Regions from separate parts of the Clostridium septicum genome, predicted to be linked through region 2. Evidence: predicted binding sites of a transcription regulator. Region 2 holds the regulator's gene; the other holds the start of a gene.
The links. Region 2 encodes NrdR, which represses ribonucleotide reductase genes. Its sites were predicted from a motif close to CACNANATNTNGTG; they were not measured.
Positions count from the first base shown of each region.

Region 1: the regulator NrdR is predicted to act here: its motif matches at 3,694-3,707, upstream of nrdD (anaerobic ribonucleoside-triphosphate reductase).

Region 1 covers NZ_CP023671.1:1,886,786-1,893,155, forward strand. Annotated here, with positions in the region: gene CP523_RS08370 (DegV family protein) at 1-819, opposite strand, end outside; gene CP523_RS08375 (PadR family transcriptional regulator) at 1,000-1,455, opposite strand; gene CP523_RS08380 (DegV family protein) at 1,457-2,302, opposite strand; gene CP523_RS08385 (DUF3048 domain-containing protein) at 2,469-3,467, opposite strand; gene nrdD (anaerobic ribonucleoside-triphosphate reductase) at 3,725-5,842, shown strand; gene nifV (homocitrate synthase) at 6,311-6,370, shown strand, end outside.
Region 2 covers NZ_CP023671.1:237,445-243,814, reverse strand. Annotated here, with positions in the region: gene sigG (RNA polymerase sporulation sigma factor SigG) at 1-546, shown strand, start outside; gene CP523_RS01075 (YlmC/YmxH family sporulation protein) at 742-1,068, shown strand; gene nrdR (transcriptional regulator NrdR) at 1,146-1,601, shown strand; gene pgeF (peptidoglycan editing factor PgeF) at 1,920-2,654, shown strand; gene CP523_RS01060 (response regulator transcription factor) at 2,672-3,370, shown strand; gene CP523_RS01055 (sensor histidine kinase) at 3,374-5,065, shown strand; gene CP523_RS01050 (phosphate ABC transporter substrate-binding protein) at 5,244-6,089, shown strand; gene pstC (phosphate ABC transporter permease subunit PstC) at 6,173-6,370, shown strand, end outside.

The DNA of each region.
Region 1 (6,370 bases), 1.6 Mb from region 2:
AACCATACCTGGACCTGAATGAACAGCAACCATTGCCCCAACTGGCATAATTCCCATAAAGTTAACGTTATCTAATGATTTTATGGATTCTGAAAAAGCTAATACTTCATCCATACAGCCACCTTCAAGAACCCAAACATTGCATTTAGATTCATTAAGATGAGATTGTAAAATCTCAATCATCTTAGATAAAGATTGTTTTCTTCCTCTTACTTTATTAGAAGCGTAATATACACCATTATCGTCTACTGTTATAATTGGTTTTAAATGAAGAAACTGTCCTATAGTTCCAGCTAGTCTACCAATTCTTCCACCTTTTTTTAAATATTCTAATGTATTTAAAGTAAAATATCCTGTTATATTTTCACGGATTTTAGGTAATTCCTTTATTATATCTTCAAATGATTGTCCATTTTTCACTAATCGTGAAGCTTCAAGAACTAAAACACCCTGAGGAAAACCTATTATTTTACTATCATATACATATGATATAAGATTTGGATGTTCTTCTAATGCTAATCTGAAAGCATTAAATGTTCCAGATAATCCACTAGAAACTGAAATAGCTATAACATGAGTATAACCCTCATCCTCTAATTTTTTTAAAACCTTTTCAGAGGTTTTAGGACTAGGTAGAGATGTTGTAGGGATTTCTATAGGAAGCTTTTTATAAACTTCTTCTGGAGTTATTGTTATTTTATCCTCAAATTCTTCATTTGAATAGATAATCCTTAGAGGAAATAAATGTATATTATTTTCTTTTAATATTTCTATTGATAAATCAGATGCACTATCAGTTAAAATTGCTATTTTTTGCATATGTATTTATGGCCCCCTTTCTAATTATATTAATTATATATCATAGTTGATAACTATATCAATATTGATATAGTTAAATTTAAAATAAATTTAATTTTAAGTTTATATTTTTATTATCTGTAAAATTTATTTTATAATAAGGTGTAATTATTGGATTAAAAAAAGCGCCAAAAAAGACGCTTATAAATATAAATCCTTATAAATTATTTTAAAAACTTTAAGTGATTCTTCAATTTTAGGTTTTAATAATGATTTTCTATGATTGTATTCTTCTAGTCCTTTTGGTGTTAGGGAATAAAATTTCTGAAATTTTTTATGAGGATCATCCCACTTACCTATGACATATCCTTCTTTTTCTAATTTTTTTAATAAAGGATATATTCCCCCAGTACTAGGAACCCAGAGTCCTTTGGTATTCTCTCCTATTTTATGAGCTATTTCGTTTCCATTAATAGGTCCTAAAGTTAAAATGTGAAGAACATAGATAGGTAACAAGCCTTTAGTAAAAACTTGACCTACAGATTCTTTTTCTTTCTGAATTTTTTTTAACTCAGCTAATTTTCTTTTATATTCTTCGTGAATTCTTTGTTCTTCTGCTTTAATATCTTCAATATTACTAAAGCTAAGATTATTCATATTAATTTACCTTTTGAATAGCTAATCCTATTAAGCCTGGTCCCGCATGAACACCAAGAGCTGGACTAATTTCAGAAATCCCAACATTTAAAATATTATCTAATTTAAGTAGTGTTTCTAAGTAGCTTTTAGCAGTTTTAAGAGCGCCACCTTGAAGAACCCAAACATTACACTTGCTTTTTTCTAATTCTTTTTTTAGGATATCTGTAAGCTTTGTTAGAGCTTGCTTATGTCCTCTTGCTTTACAAACAGTATAATATACACCATTTTCATCTACAGTTATAATAGGTTTTAAATTAAGAATTTCACCTATAGTTCCTGCTACCCTACCAATTCTTCCACCTTTTTTTAAATACTCTAATGTATCTATAGTAAAATAGCCTGTTATATTAGAATGAATTTTAGGTAATACCTCTGTAATTTCTTCGAAGGATTTTCCTTCTTCTATTAATTTGGCTGTTTCTAGTACTAATAGTCCTTCTGGAAAAGCTAATATTTTACTATCATATACATGAGAAGTTAGTTTTGGATGATCTTCTAGAGCCAGTCTTATGGCGTTAAATGTTCCAGATAATCCACTGGATATAGTAATTGCTATAACATGAGTATATCCATCATTTTCTAAACCATCTAATATATTATGAATTGTTTCTGCACTAGGTAAAGAAGTTTTTGGAACTTCATTTTTCAAATTATTATAAACTTCTTCAGCACTTATATCTATTTTATCTTGAAATTCTTTATCAGAATAAATAAGTTTTAAAGGTAATAATTTTATATTTTTTTCTTTCATAGTTTCAAGTGATAAATCACAAGCACTATCTGTTAGTATTGCTATTTTTTGCACGTATATCCCTCCTAATAATTTCCGTTTAATATTAATTATATTATAGCATACCAAATTATTATATCAATAGTGATAAGGTTAAAAGTAATCACTATTGATATAGTTTGTAGTATATACTAAAATTATTCAATTTATAATAAATAAAAAAACCACCTTAAAGGTGGCTTTAATTAAATGTTATATTGGAATCCTTGTCTAGTATATGCCAAATTGTTTTACCTTGAGATAGAGGGACTATATTTCCATCATAATCATATAACATAGTTTTTGAATTTTTATCTTCTTTTTTCCAAAGAATATTTAAATAATGACCATTTGAAAATACATATCCTTCACCTTCGCCAATTAAATCTATATCTATGTGGTTATTGTCTGCCTGTAGTTGAATATTAGTTTTTTGAATAACTACATTTTTAAATTTTAAAGGTGAGTTTGTTAATGCATCAGTAGCTATTTCTCCATCCATAGATTTAGTAAAAAAACCATTATCATAGGTATAGGATGTATTGTAGAATCTATTTATATTTAAATTTAAATTTTTGATTTCTGAAAGCTTTTCATTTGAATAATATTCATTATTAAATGTTGCAAATGTCTTAGGTTTTGAGTTAAAATCTTTATCTATTATAAATTTAGTTATATTTTCAGCGGAAGTGTATAAATTGTGGGGAGCTTTTCTGGAAGTATCTCTCCAAAAGTATTTGCCATTAGATATTTCATTTATACTCATAATTGATTGGTCTTTGGAGATTGTTGATAATGCTTCGGCTGAACCTCCACAATGAGCAAAGGCTAAGTTATTTTCGTTAGCAATTTCTAGAAAGTAAGGGCGTATACTTCTAACAGGGCCTACTGTTTTAGGTTGCTCTTTGTGAAATAAGGCCATAAATCTAGGAATTCCACCTTCAGCTAAAGTTTCATAAATTACATCGGCGTAGGATAAACCACTTTGTGGTCTAGCATAAACAGAGTTTTCTACCATTACCATAAAAGGTGTGTTATTATTTATATCTTGAGATACTTCTTCTCCAGTATAATAAGAATAAATTTTCTTAGAAGCATTAGTTTCATTAAAAACATCAGCAGATTTATCTGGAGTTTTGGAACAGCTTATTAATCCACAAATGAACATTACTATAAATAATGATGATAAAAGTTTCTTCATAAATAAAATCTCCTTAAAATAAATTTGAAAGGTAACATATAGCTTTTAATAACAATATATTATTAATGTATGTTGAAATATGAGTAGATTTAAAAATTTATGTTTATCTAAAAAAGGGTAAAAAATGAAGAAAGAGTGATGTAATTTAAGAATAAAGTTGAAGAAATTAATCGTAGCAACTTTGATGATAAAAATGGAATGGAGTATAATAGTTACTAGTTGAAAATACAATATATTGTGCGATAGGGGTTGAGCATGTGCTATATGTAGTAAAAAGGGACGGCAGAGAAGTAGATTTCGATGCTGTAAAAATATCAAATGCAATAAAGAGTTCAGGCGAAGAAGTAGGAAGAATACTTAGAGAAAGCCAAGTTTTAGATACTGTTCAGAAGGTTATTAATTATATAGAAATGTCTGGACAGAATAGGATAACTGTAGAAGAAATTCAAAATTTAGTAGAGAAAGCATTGCTTGACAGTGGATATAAGGACATAAAACTAGCTTATTCTAACTATAGAGAACAAAGAACTCAAGTTAGAGAAATAAAATCAGATTTAATGAAAGCAATTCAAAGAATAGGGGTTGAAACAGATAGGGATAATGCTAATGTAGGTAATAACTTTAGTTCAAAATTACTTAGGATAGCATCAGAATCAAATAAATGGCACAATTTGGCTAGTATGCCAAAAGAATTAGCAAAAGCACATGAAAATGGTGATTTATATTATCACGATTTAGATAGTTACAACTTAACTACTAACTGCTTACACATACCTACAGGAGAAATATTGACAAAAGGTTTTAATACAGGATATGGAACAATAAAGGCTCCAAGAAGAATAGAAACAGCAGCAGAACTTTCATGTATATTACTTCAATCAACTCAAAATGATATGTTTGGGGGTCAAGCACATCCAGATTTTGATAATGATATGTCTGTATTTATAAAACCAACAAGAGACGAAATTAGAAGTGAATTAGAAGAGTTAGGTATTAGTGAAGATAAGTTAGATATTTTAACAGAAGAAAAATTGAAAAAGAGAATACATCAAGCTATGCAAGGGGTAGTATATAATTTAAATACTATGCATTCTAGGGCAGGATCTCAAGTTCCATTTAGTTCTATAAATTTGGGAATACCAACATCTAAGGATGCAGCTTTAGTTTGTGAAATTTTCTTATTAGAATATGAAAAAGGGTTAGGCAAAGGTGAACAACCAATATTCCCTAACATAATTTTTAGAGTTAAAGAAGGCGTTAATAGAGAAGTTAATGATCCATATCATTATTTATATCAATTAGCTTGTAGAGTTGCAGCTAAAAGAATGAATCCGACATTTATGAATATAGATGCTGATTTTAATAAAGAATATTATGATATGGGATATATGCCAGCAACTATGGGATGTAGAACCTATTTAATGAAAAACATAAATGGTGAGCCAGGATGTAAAGGAAGAGGTAATATAGCACCAACTACAATAAACTTACCAAGAATAGGAATTCAAGCAAAGGGAAATTTAGATAAATTCTTTGAAATCTTACAAGCAAGATTGGAACTTTCAAAAGAATCATTACTTCATAGATATGGGGTATTGAAAAATCTTAAAGTTAAAGATTTACCTTTTGTTGCAGGTCAAGGTTTAATGAAAGGATCAGAAAATCTAAAACCTGATGACACAATAGAACCTATATTAAAACAAGGAACTTGGGGAATTGGATTTATTGGGCTTGCAGAGACGTTAGTAGCTCTTACAGGAAAACACCATGGAGAAGATTCAGAAACAAGAAAATTAGGGCTTAAAATAATATCATATATTAGAGAGTATACTGATAGAATTACAGAAGAAACTAAGCTAAATTGGAGCTGTTATGCAACTCCTGCTGAAGGTCTTTCAGGAAAGTTTATAAAACAAGATCAAAGTATATTTGGATATATAAAAGGAGTTACAGATAAGGAGTACTATACAAATAGTTTCCATGTACCAGTAAATTTTCCTATATCAATTAAATGTAAAATAGATATAGAAGCTCCATACCATAAACTTTGCAATGCAGGACATATAAGTTATTTAGAAGTTGATGATTGTCCATCAGGAGAGGCAATTATGGATATTTTAGATTATGCATATAAGAACACTAATATAAGTTATTTAGGAATTAACTTTCACATAAGATATTGTAAAAATTGTGGTACGTATTTAAGTAGTAGCGAAAATACATGTAATAAATGTGGTAGTATGGATATACAAGGAATATCTAGAGTTACAGGATATTTAAGTTTGGATGAAAGATTTGGTCCAGGAAAATATCATGAAAGAGAAGATAGAAAATCTCATACAGGAACAAATAAAAATAACTATCAAGTTTTATAATAATTTGTTTTAAGGTTAAGATTAAAATTTAAATAGCTGAAATAGTAAAGAGGATTCTTAAATTGAATCCTCTTTTTTATATTTTGAAGTAATATATTATGAGAATAATAGAATAATTTATAGGATTAAATAAAATTAATTAAGAATAATTTATGTATATTTATACGTAAATGCTTTAAATTTATAGTTAATCAATCTTATTTATTATGAAATAATTGCAGGAATAAATATAAAAATTTCATTTTTAAACTTTAAAATGTAATTATTTTATTATAATAAGAATAAAATGAAATAAAAAAATAAAAACTTGCAAATTAGGTGAATTTTTTTTGTGTGAATAACTTGTTTATAATATTTTGATGTGATAAAATTGGAATAGAATAACAGGAATAAGTTGTAAAATATGGGGCACTAATGATTTTTAAGTCAGAAAATTAAAAAAATAAGCAATAAAAAGGGGGAGTTAATGTGGCTATTAAAAATTTAAATAATGGTAAGGAACTTTATATTGTAGATACGACATTACGT
Region 2 (6,370 bases):
AAAGCAATTGATAACTTTGATTTATCTCAAAATGTTAAGTTTTCAACTTATGCAGTACCTATGATAATAGGGGAAATTAGAAGATACTTAAGAGATAATAATTCAATAAGAGTAAGCAGATCTTTAAGGGATATTGCATATAAAGCTCTTTTAGTTAGAGATAGGCTTATAAAGGATAATAATAAAGAACCAACGGTTTCACAAATAGCAAAGGAGCTCAATCTCCCAAGAGAAGAAGTGGTATTTGCCCTTGATGCCATTCAAGATCCAGTTTCTCTTTTTGAACCTATTTATCATGATGGTGGAGACGCTATTTATGTCATGGATCAAATCAGCGATTCTAAAAACAGTGATGAAAATTGGCTTGAAAATATATCTATAAAAGAAGCTATGAAGAAGTTAAATGATAGGGAAAAATTAATTTTAACTTTAAGATTTTTTAATGGAAGAACTCAAATGGAAGTAGCTGATGAAATAGGAATATCACAAGCACAAGTTTCAAGGTTAGAAAAGACGGCTTTAAAGCACATGAAAAAATACGTATAGAGCTCATTTTGAGCTCTTTTATATTAAATATTATATTATTTAATATAGGCTATCATAGGATAAGGGTATTTGAAAAACATTAGGAAAAGAAAGGTTAAAATGAAGATATTAAATTATCTTCATTTTAACTGAGTAATTATTATATTTGGACATGCATATAATGATTAATATATATATAATAGGGGGTAGAGAATAATGAATTTTATTGATGATATGGTAAATGAAGAAAATACTAATGATAATATTGAAGATGATTTAATATTACATTCATTAAATGCATTAAGATCTATGGAAGTAATAGATATAAAAAACGGGGTAAAATTAGGATTTGTTAAAGATGTAGTAATAGATATTAAAGAAAGTAAAATAGTATCCATAATATTACCATCTATGGACAAGAATTGGTTTAGTAAAGAAGATGATATAGAAGTTCCTTGGGAAAATGTAAAAAAAGCTGGAATGGATGTACTTTTAATTGATACAACAGATATAATTAAAGATAATTTTAAAAATAACATCTAGAAAATTTACAAATATATAGTATAATAATAACATGAGAAAATGGAATTAATAACAAAATAAGAAAGGCGTGAATATTTATGAAATGTCCTTTTTGTTCCTTTGAAGAAAGTAAAGTAGTAGATTCTAGATCAACAGATGATAATACAACTATTAGAAGAAGACGGGAATGTTTAAAGTGCAATAAGAGATATACAACATATGAAAAAGTAGAAGATATTCCAATATTAGTGGTAAAAAGAGACTTAACAAGAGAAAATTTTAACAAAGAAAAAATTATTAATGGTTTAATTATTGCTTGCCAAAAAAGGCCTGTATCAAGAAGTCAAATAGAAGAGATAGCAGTAGATATAGAGAAAACTATTTCAAATAAAATGATAACTGAAGTGGAGTCAAAATACATAGGCGAAATGGTTATGAATAGATTAAAAAAGATAGATGAAATATCTTATGTTAGATTTGCATCAGTTTATAGACAGTTTAAAGATATAAATACATTTTTAGAAGAAATAAAAAGTCTAGTTTCTAATAATTAAAAGCTTATTAGCATATTCTAATAAGCTTTTTTTATTTATTTAGAGAATTATATCCATATATACTGCGGCTAATTTAATTATAATTTTAAAACTAAGTATTTTCCACTAAAGAATAAAAATAAAGTATGACTGCCAAAGTTTTTCTTAAGGCAACATTTAGTGAAAATACATAATTAAAAAAATCTATATATTTAAAGTTGTCTTTGAGATCTTTTTAGTTAAATATATGTTAAAAGAAGGTAATATTTTTAAAATAAATAGAAAAAGCATTAGTTAAATGTTAAAATATACTCAAATATAATCTTAAGAGGTGTATAAATGAAAAAGTTAACAATAGATGATTTAGTAAGACATAAAGATTTTTTTAAATTAGATTTAGGTAATATAAGTATTGGGTTTTCAACAGCAGAAAATAACAGAAGTTTTAATAGACACACAGAAGATGGCATAGCTAATTTAGAAAGTATAAAAAATGAATTTGGATTGAAAAATATAGAATATTTAAATCAAATTCATAGTGATAAAAGTTATATATATAATTTAGGAAAATCTGTAAAAGATAAAGAAGGAGATGCCGTTATAACAAATGAAAAAAGTACAGCAATAGGAGTGTTTACAGCAGATTGCACACCTATAATACTTGTAAATGAGGAAAAAGAGGTAATTGCGGCTATTCATAGTGGATGGAGAGGTACTTTTCATTCAATAGTTACAAAAACTTTAGATAATATGATAAAAGAATATGGAATTAATATAAAAAGTACAAAAGTTTTTATAGGACCACATATAAGACAATGTTGTTATGAAATCTCAGAGGAGTTAAAAAGGGATTTTATAAGTCATACTGGTATTAATGAAAATAAACTTTTTAATGGGAGAAATTTAAGTATGGAGGCTGTTATAGTTAATAATTTAAAAGAAAAGGGAGTAGAAGAAGATAATATATATTCTTTAGATATATGTACTCATTGTTCAAAAGATATAAAAATGCATTCATATAGATCTTCAGTTGGAACTTATGGAAGATTATTTTCATTTGTATATATAAAATAAAAAAGGGGCTGAAAAAATTGGCACATGAGAGAGTTTTAGTAGTAGATGATGAATCACATATAGTAGAGCTTATAAGTTATAATTTAATTAATGCTGGATATGATGTAATAACAGCTAATAATGGTTGTGATGCTATAAAAATAGCAAAGGATGAAAAACCAAGTTTAGTACTTTTAGATTTAATGTTGCCTGGAATGGATGGGTTTGACGTTTGTAAGGAAATAAAAGGAAATAAGGAATTAAAAAATACATCCATTATTATGTTAACTGCTAAAGGTGAGGAGTTAGATAAAATATTAGGTTTAGAACTTGGAGCAGATGATTATATAACAAAGCCATTTTCAATAAGAGAATTACTTGCAAGAGTTAAGGCTGTTTTAAGAAGGGTATCACCATTAAAAGAAGAAATTGAAACTTTTACCTGTGAAAATTTATATGTAAATTTTGAAAGAAGAGAAGTTTTTATAGAAAATAAAAAAATAGATTTAACATTAAAGGAGTTTGAACTTTTAGATATTCTTATAAAAAATAGGGGTAAAATTTTAACAAGGGATACTTTGCTTGATAAAATATGGGGATATGAGTATATAGGTGAAACTAGAACTGTAGATGTTCATATTAGATATTTAAGAAAAAAAATAGAGTTAGATGATAAAAAACCTAAATTTATTGAAACTATAAGAGGGGTTGGGTATAGGTTCAATCCTAATGATTAGATTATGAAAAAGAAGATAATAAACTCATCTATAGTAACAGTTTTATTTGCTTTGATTATAGTAACATGTTTATTTATAAGCTTAGTTAATTTAAAGGAAGTAGATAAAACCAAAGAAACTTTAAAAAATTATAATAATATTTTACTTAAAATTAATGACTATAGTGAAGAAAATTTAAATAATTTCAAGATAAATGAAAATGATGTTAGATTTACTATAGTTAATAAAAAAGGTGAAGTTATATTTGATAACAATGTTAAGAATTTAGGAAATCATTTAAATAGAGAAGAAATAATATCTGCATTTGAAAAAGGAGAAGGTACAACTACAAGGTTTAGTGAAACAGAAGATAAAAGTGTAGTTTACTATGCAACAAAAATAGGTGAAGAGTATGTTTTAAGATCATCAGTTCCACTTACAGCCATTAAATTTTTTACACCGAAATACGTTAATTATTATATAATTGTTATTATATTTGTAACAGTATTGTCAATAGCATTATCTTTAAAGCTAGTAATGGCTATTACATATCCATTAAATGAACTAGAAATAGTTACATCAAAAATAGCTAATGGTGATTTAAATAAGAGAGCTATTATTTATAAAGAAGATGAAATAGGGTCATTAGCTCGTACATTTAATAACATGGCAGATCAATTACAAAGTAAAATACAAGATTCTTTAGATAAACAAAATAAACTAGAGGCTATATTAGAAAGTATGGAAAGTGGCGTTATCGCTATAGATAATAATCGTAAAGTAATGCTTATAAATCCTTATGCAAAAAAATTATTTGGTATTGATAAAGAAATAATAGGAGAAAAAATAGGGCATCATATTATAGATTATGATATTATGAATTTTATTAAAGAAATGCCCGAGATAGAGACTAAGGAAATAAAATTACTTCATCCTATAGAAAAAGATATTAGAATAAAAAAAGCTCCAATTATAAATAATAGTGGAAGTTTAATTGGAATAGTTATTGCAGTTCAAGATATAAGTGATATAAAAAGATTAGAAAATATGAGAAGTCAGTTTGTTGCAAATGTTTCACATGAACTTAAAACTCCATTAACATCTATTAAGGGCTTTGCAGAAACTTTAAAAATAGTAAATGACAAAGAAACAAGAGATAAATTTTTAGATATAATAGACAATGAAGCAGAAAGGCTAACTAGATTAATTAACGACATTTTAGTATTATCTAACATAGAAAATAATACTATATATAGAGAGGAAGAGTTTAATCCTGTTGAGGTAATTGAAAATGTAATTAATGTAGTTAAGGCTCAGTCGGATAAGAAAATGACTGAAATTAAAATTATAAATAATAATAAGGGAACTTTAATTGGAGATAGGGATAAGTTTTTTCAGTTAGTTTTAAATTTAGTTGAAAATGCTATTAAGTATTCAGAGGATAAAAGTATAGTTAAGATAGAAATTCATAATAAAAGAAATTCAACATATATTACAGTAGAAGATAACGGAATAGGTATTCCAAAAGAAGATATACCAAGAATTTTTGAAAGATTTTATAGAGTGGATAAGTCAAGAGCTAAAGGTGGTACAGGTTTAGGTCTTGCTATAGTTAAACATATAGTAAAAATATTTAATGGAGACATATATGTAGATTCAACACTTGGAATTGGAACAAAGTTTACTGTAAAAATAAAAAAGCAGTCATTTAATTAAGCTTAATAAAAATAAGAGGATACGTAAAGTATCCTCTTATTTTTATGTTAAATTTACTTAACAGGAGGATAACTTTTCTTAACATTTAACTAATATTTATTTAACTTTTAGGGATTAATATAAGTATGAAAAGAAAAATTATAAATAATAGTTTGAGAATAATTGGAGGAATTTTTATATGAAAAAAAAGAGCTTAAAATTACTTTGTACATCTTTAATAATATCAATGATGGGAGGAGTATTTGTAGGATGCTCAGGAAAAGGGGAATCTAATGGCAGCTCGGCTGGAGAGAATATTAGGGTTTCCATATCAGGATCAACTTCTGTAGGGCCTTTAATGGAAAAAGTAGCTGAAAAGTATGAGGCTGAAAATAGTAATGTTTCAATAGAAATAAATCAAGTTGGATCATCTGCTGGAATTAAAGATGCAATAAACGGAGTTTCAGAAATTGGGATGTCATCAAGAAAACTTAAAGACGAAGAAGAAGCTGAAGTGAAAGGAAGTGTAATAGCTTATGACGGAATAGCTCTTATAACAAATAAAAATAATAAAGTTACGAACATAACAATGGGTCAAATTAAAGATATATATACAGGAAAAATAACTAATTGGAAAGACATTGGAGGAGTAGATGCACCTATAGTTGTAGTATCAAGAGAAGATGGTTCAGGAACTAGAGATGCTTTTCAAGAAATAGTTGGTTATAAATCAGAAAATTTAATATCAAATGCAACTATATCAGATGGAAATGGAAATGTTAAAACAATAGTAGAAGGAAATGAAAATGCAATTGGATTTGTATCCTTTGAATATTTAGACGATAAAGTAGGTCAATTAACAGTTGATGGTGTTAAGCCGGAGGCTAATCTTGTTAAATCAGGAGAGTATAAATTATCAAGACCATTTATTTTAGCAACTAAAGAAGGAAATATAACAGAAAATGGCAAAAAAATAGTAGAGTACATTTTAAGTGATGCAGGACAAAAAATAGTTGAAGAAAATAAATTAATTACAGTAAAGTAATTAATTAATGTCAAAGCTGCTCCAAAATGTTTGGAGCAGTTTTATTATAAATATGAAATAGTATTTTCTAGGAGGTTCTTGGTATGGAAAGTGCTAAGGAAAAAAATAATAAAACTAAATATATAATAGAGAAAATATCTCGTTTTATATTTTTAGGAAGCGCTCTTATTGCAGTAATAAGCTTATTACTTATAATAGGATTTGTATTTTACAAAGGATTGACTCCATTTATAAGCAAGGGATATTCTATTGGAGGTTTTATTTTTGGAACTGAATGGGTT